DNA from 2 places in the Pseudomonas prosekii genome. Region 2 is predicted to be linked to the other one. Evidence: riboswitches for the same ligand, from Rfam matches in the RefSeq annotation. Region 2 holds a riboswitch; the other holds the start of a gene.
What was found. A riboswitch is a leader RNA that binds a small molecule or an ion and turns the genes downstream of it on or off. The one in region 2 is predicted to bind cobalamin.

Region 1 (5,302 bases), 840 kb from region 2:
AACGCCGACAGCCCGGTCAACGAGCGCATCAATTACTACCTGCAAACCGAGATCAATCCGGGGCTCGCGAGCCACGGCGGTCAGGTCAGCCTGATCGATGTGGTCGAAGACGGCATCGCTGTGCTGAAGTTCGGCGGCGGTTGCCAGGGCTGCGGCCAGGCGGACGTGACCTTGCGTGAAGGCATCGAGCGCACTTTGCTCGAGCGCATTCCGGAGCTCAAAGGTGTTCGTGACGTGACCGACCACACGCAGAAAGAAAACGCCTACTACTAAGTAAGGTGTTCACTGCGACATAAAAAAACGGCGCCCCGTGAGCGCCGTTTTTTTATGCGTGAACACTTCCCTGTGGTGAGGGGACTCTCCACAGGGCTATGTGTGGTCTCAGGGCCTGTAGAGATGCGCATGCCCGGCGCGATACAGCGACGACTCGCTGAACTGATCGCTGCCCAGCACTCGACCGACCAATATCAGCGCCGTACGCCGAAAGCCCTTCGCCGCAACCTTCTCGGCAATATCGTCAATTGTCCCGACCACCCAATCCTGATCCGGCCAGGTCGCGCGGTGGATCACCGCAATCGGGCAGTCCGCGCCGTAATGCGGGAGCAGTTCGGCGAGGATTTTCTGCAAATGGTTGACGCCCAAGTGAATCGCCATCGTCGCGCCATGCTGCGCCAGACTGCCCAGCTCCTCACCTGCAGGCATCGCGGTTTTATCCGCGTAACGGGTCAAAATCACGCTTTGCGAGATGTCCGGCAAGGTCAGCTCAGCGCCGAGCAACGCCGCGCACGCCGCTGTCGCGGTCACACCCGGAATGATTTCAAACGGTATATCCAGCTCGCGCAGATAACGAATCTGCTCGCCAATCGCGCCGTACAAACTCGGATCGCCCGAGTGCACACGCGCCACATCCTGACCTTCAAGGTGCGCAGCCTTGATCAGCTCGATGATCTGTTCCAGATGCAATTCGGCGCTATTGACCACCGTTTCCGCCTGATGCCCTTCGAGCACCGCCGCCGGCACCAGAGAGCCGGCATAGATGATTACCGGGCAGCTGCGAATCAGCCGCTGGCCTTTGACGGTGATCAGTTCCGGGTCGCCGGGGCCGGCGCCAATGAAGTAGACGGTCATCGTCAATTCCTGAAAAAACGCTGAGAAAAACCTTCGAGGCAAGGCTTCAGATGAAGATTGCTCATGATCGAGGCGGGGATTATCGGGGATTTTACGCAGCACTGGCCAATGCGAGCGTGGCTTGGGCGTATTTTTGTCGCGAAATCAGCAGTTTTGCTGGCGCCTGGGCCAGATGTTCAGCGAGGGCGAGGGCCGCGCTTTCTGCCACGCCGTAACAGCCGGTGCGCTCGAAAGCGATCTGCGATTGATGGCTGAGTTGTGGTTGATAACCGGCCAATTGCTCGCTGCTGAAATACATCAATTGCAAGCCAAGTTGCTCAGCCAATTCCACCAAACCCGGCTCATCGCGTTTCAGATCGATGCTGGCCAATGCCTTGATGTGCCGAAGTTCGATGTGATGCGCCTGCAATGCCTGATCGAGCAACGCCCGCAGCGTGCTGACCGGGCAGCCGCGCTGGCAGCCCAGGCCGACCACCAGGGTCGGCGCTGTGCTGGCATCGGTCATGCGTGGTATTGACCGTCGCTTTTGCTGCGGAACAACCAGGCGCTGATCAGGCCAAGGGCCAGCCAGAACACCACGTTGGTCAACTGCGAAGCGATTTTGAACTGCGCTTCCAGCGCTTCCGGTGCCAGCATCGAGTGCACTTCCGGTTGCGGCGCGCCAATCACGTGCGGCACCGCGAGAATCGCCACGCCGAGAATCTTCATCAGCCAGTGGCGGCTGAACACGATCAGCGCGATGCCGACCGCGGTGGACGCTGCGGTGCTGATCCACCAGATTTGCCGTTGCGCCAAGTCAGCGGCAGCGGTGCCCGGCAGTTCAGGTGGCAGGCCTAGGGTCGGCGCCAGCACGAAGGTTGCGTAACCGGCCAGGCCCCAGAGCAGGCCCTGGGCGGTTTTGGTCGGCGCGCGCAGGGTGTACAGGCCCGCGAGCATCAGCGCAAAACCGACCGCGACCACCAGATTGCCGCCCGTGGTGAACAACACGCGCTGCCAGCCGTCTTCCGGCTCCCAGGCTTCGGCGTCATGCGTGTGAGCGGCGGCTGCACCTTCACTGTGCTCGTGAGCGACAACGGCTGCGGCGGGTTCGGATTTTTCATAGGTTTCCGCTTGGAGAATCAGCGGCGACACCCAGAAGCTTTGCAGCAGGGTCAGCAACAGGGCGGCCAGCAGCCCGGTGAAACCTGCGGTTTGCGCGATACGCTTGATCATGTCGGCAGGTCTCAATGGCACGGGAACGCAGAGCTGTGACGGGTATCGTGGGCGGCATTGTGCACCGCTTCGATGTGCGAGAAACCGGCGAAATACACCAGGCACGCGCCGAGAATCGACGCGCAGACGGCGGCGGTCAGGCGTTGGCTCAGGGTCGTAGTGTTGCTGGTGGCGGTGCTGTGGTCGGTGCTGGTGATGATCGACATGGCGCTTCCCTCTGGTCTGTCAGCGGGTGAATCGAGCGCATGAAAACCCCTGCGAGCGAGCGCGCAGAAGCCTAAACAGCGCCCGCCCACCGCGGGTTTGTCATTCAGTGATCGTAGTGGTCACTTTGCGTTGCGGGCCGGTCTCCGGGCTCACGAGGGGCGAGGGCAAATGCCCGAGCCTGCAAGAATCGCCTTCCCATGCCGAACTGCCGACACAGTGGATCTGATTCTTCGCTCGCTTACCGTTGCGGGGGCAGCACCGGACTGACATGGCTTTAGAGTAAAGCACATGATTCACCGGTTTCCCGTTTCACCCTGTGAAGGGCACCCGTAACAAGGCGTGTAGGAGAGCATGCGCGGGGCGAAGCGTCAATTGGCAGGGGTTCTCAACTCTGTGGCGAGGGGGCTTGCCCCCGTTCGGCGGCGAAGCCGTCGCAAAAACTGGGTGTGGGGTCTGCCTGAAGGAATGTCGGGGGCCGCTTCGCAGCCCAACGGGGGCAAGCCCCCTCGCCACAGGCATCGCAATCGCCTGCAGACATTGACCCGCCCCCGCACCATGCGTAGCCTTGCGCTTTCGAGGTTCTTCGGCAGGTGCCGAAGCTAAGAAGGGAACGCGGTCGATGCCGCGGCTGCCCCCGCAACTGTGAACGGTGATGTTCGCTGCCACGCCACTGCAAATCCCCTCCAAAACGGGTTCGCGGGAAGGCGCAGCGAATGCCAGGCCCCCGAGGCCGGCGCGCCGAAAGCCAGGAGACCTGCCTCGAAACGAATTCTCACTACAACCGGGCGGGGTGATCCGGTGGCGAAATCTTCCGCGCCTTCATCGCTGCGGTCGTCGTCCCGTATGCCCGCCACCTTGCCAAAGGGCATCCGATGAAAACACTGGCCAAACTCCCCGTCACCATCGTCACCGGCTTCCTCGGCTCGGGCAAAACCACCTTGCTGCGGCATATGCTCGACAACGCGCAAGGGCGGCGCATCGCGGTGATCGTCAACGAGTTTGGCGAGCTGGGCATCGACGGCGAAATCCTCAAGCAGTGCTCGATCGGCTGCACCGAAGAAGAAGCCAATGGCCGCGTCTACGAACTGGCCAACGGCTGCCTGTGCTGCACGGTTCAGGAAGAATTCTTCCCTGTGATGCGTGAACTGGTCGCGCGTCGCGGCGACCTCGACCACATCCTCATCGAAACCTCGGGCCTGGCCCTGCCAAAGCCGCTAGTGCAAGCCTTCCAGTGGCCGGAAATCCGCAGCGCCTGCACGGTTGACGCGGTCATCACCGTGGTCGACAGCCCGGCCGTCGCCGCCGGCACCTTCGCCGCGTTCCCGGACCAAGTCGACGCCCAGCGCAAACTCGACCCGAACCTCGATCACGAATCGCCGCTGCACGAATTGTTCGCCGACCAACTGGCCAGCGCTGACCTCGTCATCCTCAATAAAGCCGACCTGATCAGCCCGGAAGACCTCGCTCGCGTACGTCTGGAAGTCGCCGAAGAGCTGCCGCCAGCGGTCAAAGTCATCGAAGCCAGCAGCGGTCGCGTGCCACTGGACGTGCTGATCGGTCTGGGCGCCGGTTCCGAAGAACACATCGACAGCCGCCACAGCCATCACGATCATCACCACGAAGGTGAAGACGATCATGATCACGACGCTTTTGATTCGATTTCGATCGAACTGCCGCAGGCCGACGAAAGCCTGCTGATGGACGCGCTGACGCAATTGGTGGTCAAGCACGGCATCCTCCGCGTCAAAGGGTTTGCGGCGATTCCGAACAAGCCGATGCGCCTGTTGATTCAGGGCGTGGGCACGCGTTTCGACAAGCACTTCGACCGCCAGTGGGGCGCCGATGAAGTGCGCAGCACGCGTCTGGTGTTGATCGGTCAGGAACTCGACGCCGGCCAACTCGAAGCGCAACTGCGCGCCGCGCTCAGCGTTTAAGCCATGCACCTGCTCAGGACCCAGCCCGGCGGTTTCGTTTCGGATGACAACATCGCCGACCTTGGGCAAACCCCCGCCGAACTGGTGATCCTGTGCAGCGGCGACTCCAGCCTGGCGCTGCTCGCCGAGGCCGCGCAGCAATTGCCCGACGATTACCCGAGCGTGCGCCTGGCCAATCCGATGCAGGTGCAGAATCACGCCTCGGTGGATTTGTACGTCGATGAAGTGCTGCGTCACGCCAAAGTGATTCTGATTTCGCTGCACGGTGGCATCGGTTATTGGCGTTACGGCGTCGAGCGCCTGGTCGAATTGTCCGCGCGCGGTGTGCAACTGATTCTGGTGCCCGGCGACGACCGCCCGGACCCGGAACTCAGCGACCTCAGCACCGTGGCGGCCGACGAGCGCGATCGTCTCTGGCAGTTTTTGCGTCAGGGCGGCATGGCCAACGCGCTGGATTTTTTCCGCTGTCTGGCCAGCCAATGGCTGGGCCGCGACTATGCCTGGGCCGAGCCGCAAACCCTGCCGCGCACAGCTATTTATCACCCACAGAAAAGCCCCGCTGAACTGCGAGATTGGCAAGCCGAATGGCGCGCCGAGCAACCGGTGGCGGCGGTGCTGTTCTACCGCTCGCACCTGCAAGCGGCGAACACCGGTTTCATCGATATTTTTTGCCAGCGCCTGCAAGCCGCCGGGTTGAACCCGCTGCCGATTGCGCTGGCCAGCCTGAAAGAACCCGGCTGCCTGACGGTGGTCGAGGATTGGCTGGATGAGGTCGAAGCGGCGGTGATTCTCAACACCACCGGGTTCGCCCAGTCCAGCCC
Region 2 (5,302 bases):
CGTGCTGGCCGATGAATGCGCCGCTGGTGAACGACGGCAATTTGCTGCCCTCCGCAAACGTCAGGCCGAGCGAAGCGGTGTGTGGGCCGACCGCGTAATCCGGGGCGATGGCTTTGGCCACCAGATCGGGGTTTTGCGGTTCGACGCGTACGTCAACGTGCTGCCCGTAATAGCTGAACGGCCAGCCATAAAACGCGCCGTCCTTGACCGAGGTGATGTAGTCCGGCACCAGATCGCTGCCGATCTCGTCGCGCTCGTTCACTGCCGTCCACAACGCGCCGCTGGTAGGTTCCCAGCTCATGCCATTAGGGTTACGCAGGCCCGACGCGAAGATCCGGTGATTGCCGGTGGCGCGGTCGACTTCCCAGATGGCCGCGCGACCTTCTTCCTGGTCCAGGCCGTTTTCGCCGACGTTGCTGTTCGAGCCAACGGTCACGTACAGCTTGCTGCCGTCCTTGCTGGCAATGACGTTTTTGGTCCAGTGGTGGTTCAACGTGCCACCCGGCAAATCGACGACTTTGATCGGCTCGGACTTGATCGACGTTGCCCCGGTTTCATAGTTGAAACGCAGCAAACGGTCGGTGTCGGCAACATACAAATCATTGCCGACCAGCGTCATGCCGAACGGCGAATTGAGGTTTTCCAGGAACACCGTGCGGGTTTCGGCGACACCGTCGTGGTCCTGATCGCGCAGCAGCGTGATGCGGTTGGCGCTCGGCACGCCGGCACCGGCGCGGCCCATGACCTTCTCCATCACCCAGCCACGAATGCCTTTGCTGTCATCAGGTTTCGGCGGCGCGTTGGTTTCGGCCACCAACACATCACCGTTCGGCAGCACGTAGAGCCAGCGCGGGTGATCGAGGTTTTCGGCGAACGCGGCGACTTGGGTTCCGGCGGCAGCAGTCGGTTTGGCGCCGGCCGGCCAGCCAATCGCGGGGGCGATATTGACTGTCGGGATCAGGGTTTTGTTTGGTTCGGGCAACTTCGGCGATGGGCCGGTGCCGTCCGAGACTTGCAGGCTGGACGTCTCGCCGCAGGCAGCAAGGCCTCCGGCGAGCGCGATGACAAAAACGAGCTGGGGCTTGCGCATGCTGACCTTCCCTATGAATGCACTGGTTTATTCATAGAGAAGCGAACCGCCGCGATGGTTCAACCCATCGACCCTAAGCAATCAACCCGTCAACCGCGGGCCTCTTTGAGCAGCACGGCGATCCCCGGGTGATAGTGGCCGCCCTCGTTGCGCAATTTGCGGTAGGCGTAAGGGAAATACCAGGCGACCGCGCACGTGTGTTCCTTTTGCAGATCGTCGAGCATGTCCTGCAATTCTTCCGGGGTGGCGCTTTGCTGCGGCTTGTGCGGCGTGACAAACAGACAGCCGAGTTTCAGGTCGCTGGCGTAGCTGATTCGCCTCGCGTCACTGGTGATATCGGCCAGTGCCTGGGTCAGATTCAAGCCGTTGACCTTCGGCCAGCGCTGGCTGGTCTGCAACCAGACGCGTTCATCGCTGGTGGCAATCATCAAGTCGGCGCGGCCATTACGGTCGCCATCCTCAGTCTGCTTGCGCGTCGGCGTCTGCTGCAACGTGACCATTTCGGCCATCCACGCCGCCGCCGACAGCAGCCCGCGATTGGCGTTTTCGTCGAACCAGTACGGCGCATCGTTATCGCCGCGCACCGCGTTATAGCGGTCGATACAGTCAAACCAGCGTTCCAGCAGCGGACGTAGGAATTCCAGCTTCGGATTGCTGATGATCATGCCTTGCATGGTGCTCACCCTTGTTATTGTGATGTGAGATTGTGGCTCTTTGATATCGCTGCCAAGCGTAGTGCACAAGATCAGCCACGACAAATGGATCGAAGGCAGTTATTCACCCGCACGGCGCCCGGCTTTAATTGACGCTCCACCCCCAACCCTCTAACCTTCGCGGCTTGTTTCAGGTGCTCTGTGACTGCGGTCGACAGGGTGAAACAGGGAAGCCGGTGCGTGCGTCGATTCAAGCAATCGACAAGCATCATCCCGGCGCTGCCCCCGCAACGGTAAATGAGTCAAAGACTGCGCCAACAGCCACTGTGTCGAACGACATGGGAAGGCGCGCAGTCCGGCATCCGCCACTCATGAGCCCGGAGACCGGCCTGATCCATCCAGCGGCATCACGGTGGGCGATGCCAGGCTTCTTGCCGTCTATTCTTGTGCCTGCCCGCCGTTATCCAGCCTCAACGGAGAGCTCCCCCATGACTGATACCCCCGATCGTGACGAACGCCATTTGGCGCGCATGTTGCGCAAAAAAGCGGTGATCGACGAACGCATCGCCAACTCGCCGAACGAATGCGGTTTGCTCCTGGTACTGACCGGCAACGGCAAAGGCAAAAGCAGTTCGGCGTTCGGCATGCTCGCCCGCTCCATGGGCCACGGCATGCAGTGCGGCGTGGTGCAGTTCATCAAGGGTCGCAACAGCACCGGCGAAGAATTGTTCTTTCGGCGCTTCCCGGAACAGGTGCGTTTTCACGTGATGGGCGAGGGCTTCACCTGGGAAACCCAGGACCGCCAGCGCGACATCGCGGCGGCCGAAGGGGCGTGGCAAGTGTCCCGCGAACTGCTGCGCGATCCGTCGATTGGCCTGGTGGTGCTGGATGAACTGAACATTGCCCTGAAGCACGGCTACCTCGACCTCGATCAAGTGCTCAGCGATTTGCAGGCGCGTCCGCCGATGCAGCACGTGGTGGTCACCGGTCGCGGGGCTAAAGCGGAAATGATCGAACTCGCTGACACGGTCACCGAAATGGGCGTGATCAAGCATGCGTTCCACGCCGGGATCAAAGCGCAAAAAGGCGTCGAATTGTGAGTTCTGCTTTATGAATATCAGCCGTCATTGCCCGGCGGTGCTGATCGCCGCGCCGGCCTCCGGTCAGGGCAAGACCACCGTCACCGCCGCGTTGGCCCGCTTGCATCGCAATCAGGGGCGCAAGGTGCGCGTGTTCAAATGCGGCCCGGACTTTCTCGACCCGATGATTCTCGAGCGCGCCAGCGGTGCGCCGGTCTATCAATTGGACATGTGGATGGTCGGCGAGCAGGAAAGCCGTCGACTGTTGTGGGAAGCCGCCGGCGAAGCCGATCTGATCCTGATCGAAGGCGTCATGGGCCTGTTCGACGGCACGCCGTCCAGTGCTGACCTGGCGCGGCACTTCGGGGTGCCGGTGCTCGGCGTGATCGACGGCACCGCCATGGCCCAGACCTTTGGCGCCTTGGCATTGGGCCTGGCGCGCTATCAACCAGACTTGCCGTTTGCTGGCGTTTTGGCCAATCGTGTCGGCACCTTGCGTCACGCGCAATTGCTCGAAGGCAGCCTCACCGAAGGCCTGCGCTGGTACGGCGCGTTGTCGCGCGAAACCGGGATCGAACTGCCGAGCCGTCACCTCGGACTGGTCCAGGCCAGCGAGCTCAACGACCTCGACCTGCGCCTCGACGCCGCCGCCGATGCGCTCGCCAGCAGTTGCGAGGTAGCGCTGCCACCGGCAGTCGAATTCGCTACCCCGGATGTGCTCGAAGCCGAGCCGCTGCTCGCCGGCGTGCGCATTGCCGTGGCGCGCGACGAAGCGTTCGCCTTCACCTACGGCGCCAGCCTCGATTTGCTGCGAGCGATGGGCGCCGAATTGCTGTTCTTCTCGCCCATCCGCGACAGCCAGTTGCCCGAAGCAGACAGCCTTTATCTGCCGGGCGGTTACCCGGAACTGCACCACGTCGCGCTGGCGCAAAACACTTCGATGCTCAACGCCATCCGCGCGCATCACGCCGCTGGCAAACCGCTGCTCGCGGAATGTGGCGGCATGCTTTATCTGCTCGATTCGTTGACCGATGTCGATGGCACACGCGCCGAACTGGTCGGTTTGCTGACCGGTGCTGCGGTGATGCAAAAGCGCTTGGCGGCGCTGGCGTTGCAAGCGGTCGAATTGCCCGAAGGTTTATTGCGCGGGCATACCTATCACCACTCGTTGACCAGCACTGAGCTGGAGCCGATTGCCCGAGGTTTGAGCCCGAATGGTGGGCGTGGGGCGGAGGCGGTTTACCGTCAGGGGCGGATGACGGCGTCGTATGTGCACTTTTATTTCCCGTCGAATCCGCAAGCGATCGCCGCACTGTTTTTGCCTGAATCGGATGCCGCCATCGCGAGCAAGCTCGCTCCCACAGGTGAAACTGTATTACCTGAAGAAACGCGGACCCCTGTAGGAGCGAGCCTGCTCGCGAAGCGGCCATGACCGACACCGCATTTTCCGAAGCCGAGCGCGCAGCGGTCTACCGAGCCATCGCCGAGCGTCGCGACATGCGCCACTTCAGCGGCGGCAGCGTCGAGCCGACCTTGCTCCGACGCCTGCTCGAAGCCGCGCATCAGGCCCCCAGCGTCGGCCTGATGCAACCGTGGCGCTTCATCCGTATCAGCGACCGAGCCCTGCGCGGGCAGATCCAGCAAGTGGTGGAAGAAGAACGCGTGCGCACCGCCGAAGCCCTCGGCGAACGCAGCGACGAATTCATGAAACTCAAAGTCGAAGGCATCAACGACTGTGCCGAAGTGTTGGTCGCCGCGCTGATGGACGACCGCGAACGGCACATCTTCGGTCGGCGCACCTTGCCGGAGATGGACATGGCGTCGTTGTCCTGCGCAATTCAAAACCTTTGGCTGGCGGCCCGTGCCGAAGGCCTCGGCATGGGCTGGGTGTCGTTGTTCGAGCCGCAAGCCCTGGCCGACCTGCTCGGTTTGCCGGCCGGCGCCAAGCCGCTGGCGATCCTCTGCCTCGGCCCGGTCAAGGAATTTTACCCGGCGCCGATGCTGGTGCTCGAAGGCTGGGCGCAGGCGCGTCCGCTGAATGAACTGCTGTACGAAAATTTTTGGGGAGTGAGGCAATGAGTGTGGCGTTGTTGAGTGTCGCTGCGGTTGCGCTGGATGCGCTGCTCGGTGAACCGAAACGCTGGCATCCGCTGGTGGCGTTCGGCGGCTTTGCCGATCGCATCGAGCAACGTTTCAACTCCGCCGGGCGCGGTTGGCGCAGTCACGGCGTCACCGCGTGGGTGATCGCGGTAGTGCCGCTGACCTTGCTCGCCACCGCGCTGTCCTGGGCGCCTTACGTCGGTTGGCTGGTGGAAATTCTGGCGCTGTATTGCGCGCTGGGCATGCGCAGCCTCGGCGAACATGTCGAGCCGGTGGCCAAGGCCTTGCGCAGCGATGATCTTGAAGAAGCGCGCAAACGCGTCGGCTATCTGGTCAGCCGCCAGACCAGCGAACTGGACAAAACCGCAGTCGCCCGCGCC

Region 1: linked by a shared signal. The riboswitch ahead of BLU01_RS00430 (CbtB domain-containing protein) and the one ahead of cobO (cob(I)yrinic acid a,c-diamide adenosyltransferase) in region 2 are both predicted to bind cobalamin.

What each region holds. Positions count from the first base shown of each region.
Region 1 is NZ_LT629762.1:88,316-93,617, reverse strand. It holds gene nfuA (Fe-S biogenesis protein NfuA) at 1-273, shown strand, start outside; gene cobM (precorrin-4 C(11)-methyltransferase) at 382-1,128, opposite strand; gene BLU01_RS00440 (cobalamin biosynthesis protein) at 1,220-1,633, opposite strand; gene BLU01_RS00435 (CbtA family protein) at 1,630-2,340, opposite strand; gene BLU01_RS00430 (CbtB domain-containing protein) at 2,352-2,546, opposite strand; cobalamin riboswitch at 2,665-2,893, opposite strand; cobalamin riboswitch at 3,107-3,323, shown strand; gene cobW (cobalamin biosynthesis protein CobW) at 3,420-4,481, shown strand; gene cobN (cobaltochelatase subunit CobN) at 4,485-5,302, shown strand, end outside.
Region 2 is NZ_LT629762.1:929,632-934,933, reverse strand. It holds gene BLU01_RS04280 (PQQ-dependent sugar dehydrogenase) at 1-1,090, opposite strand, end outside; gene BLU01_RS04275 (hypothetical protein) at 1,180-1,764, opposite strand; cobalamin riboswitch at 1,919-2,150, shown strand; gene cobO (cob(I)yrinic acid a,c-diamide adenosyltransferase) at 2,232-2,843, shown strand; gene BLU01_RS04265 (cobyrinate a,c-diamide synthase) at 2,854-4,254, shown strand; gene bluB (5,6-dimethylbenzimidazole synthase) at 4,251-4,901, shown strand; gene cbiB (adenosylcobinamide-phosphate synthase CbiB) at 4,898-5,302, shown strand, end outside.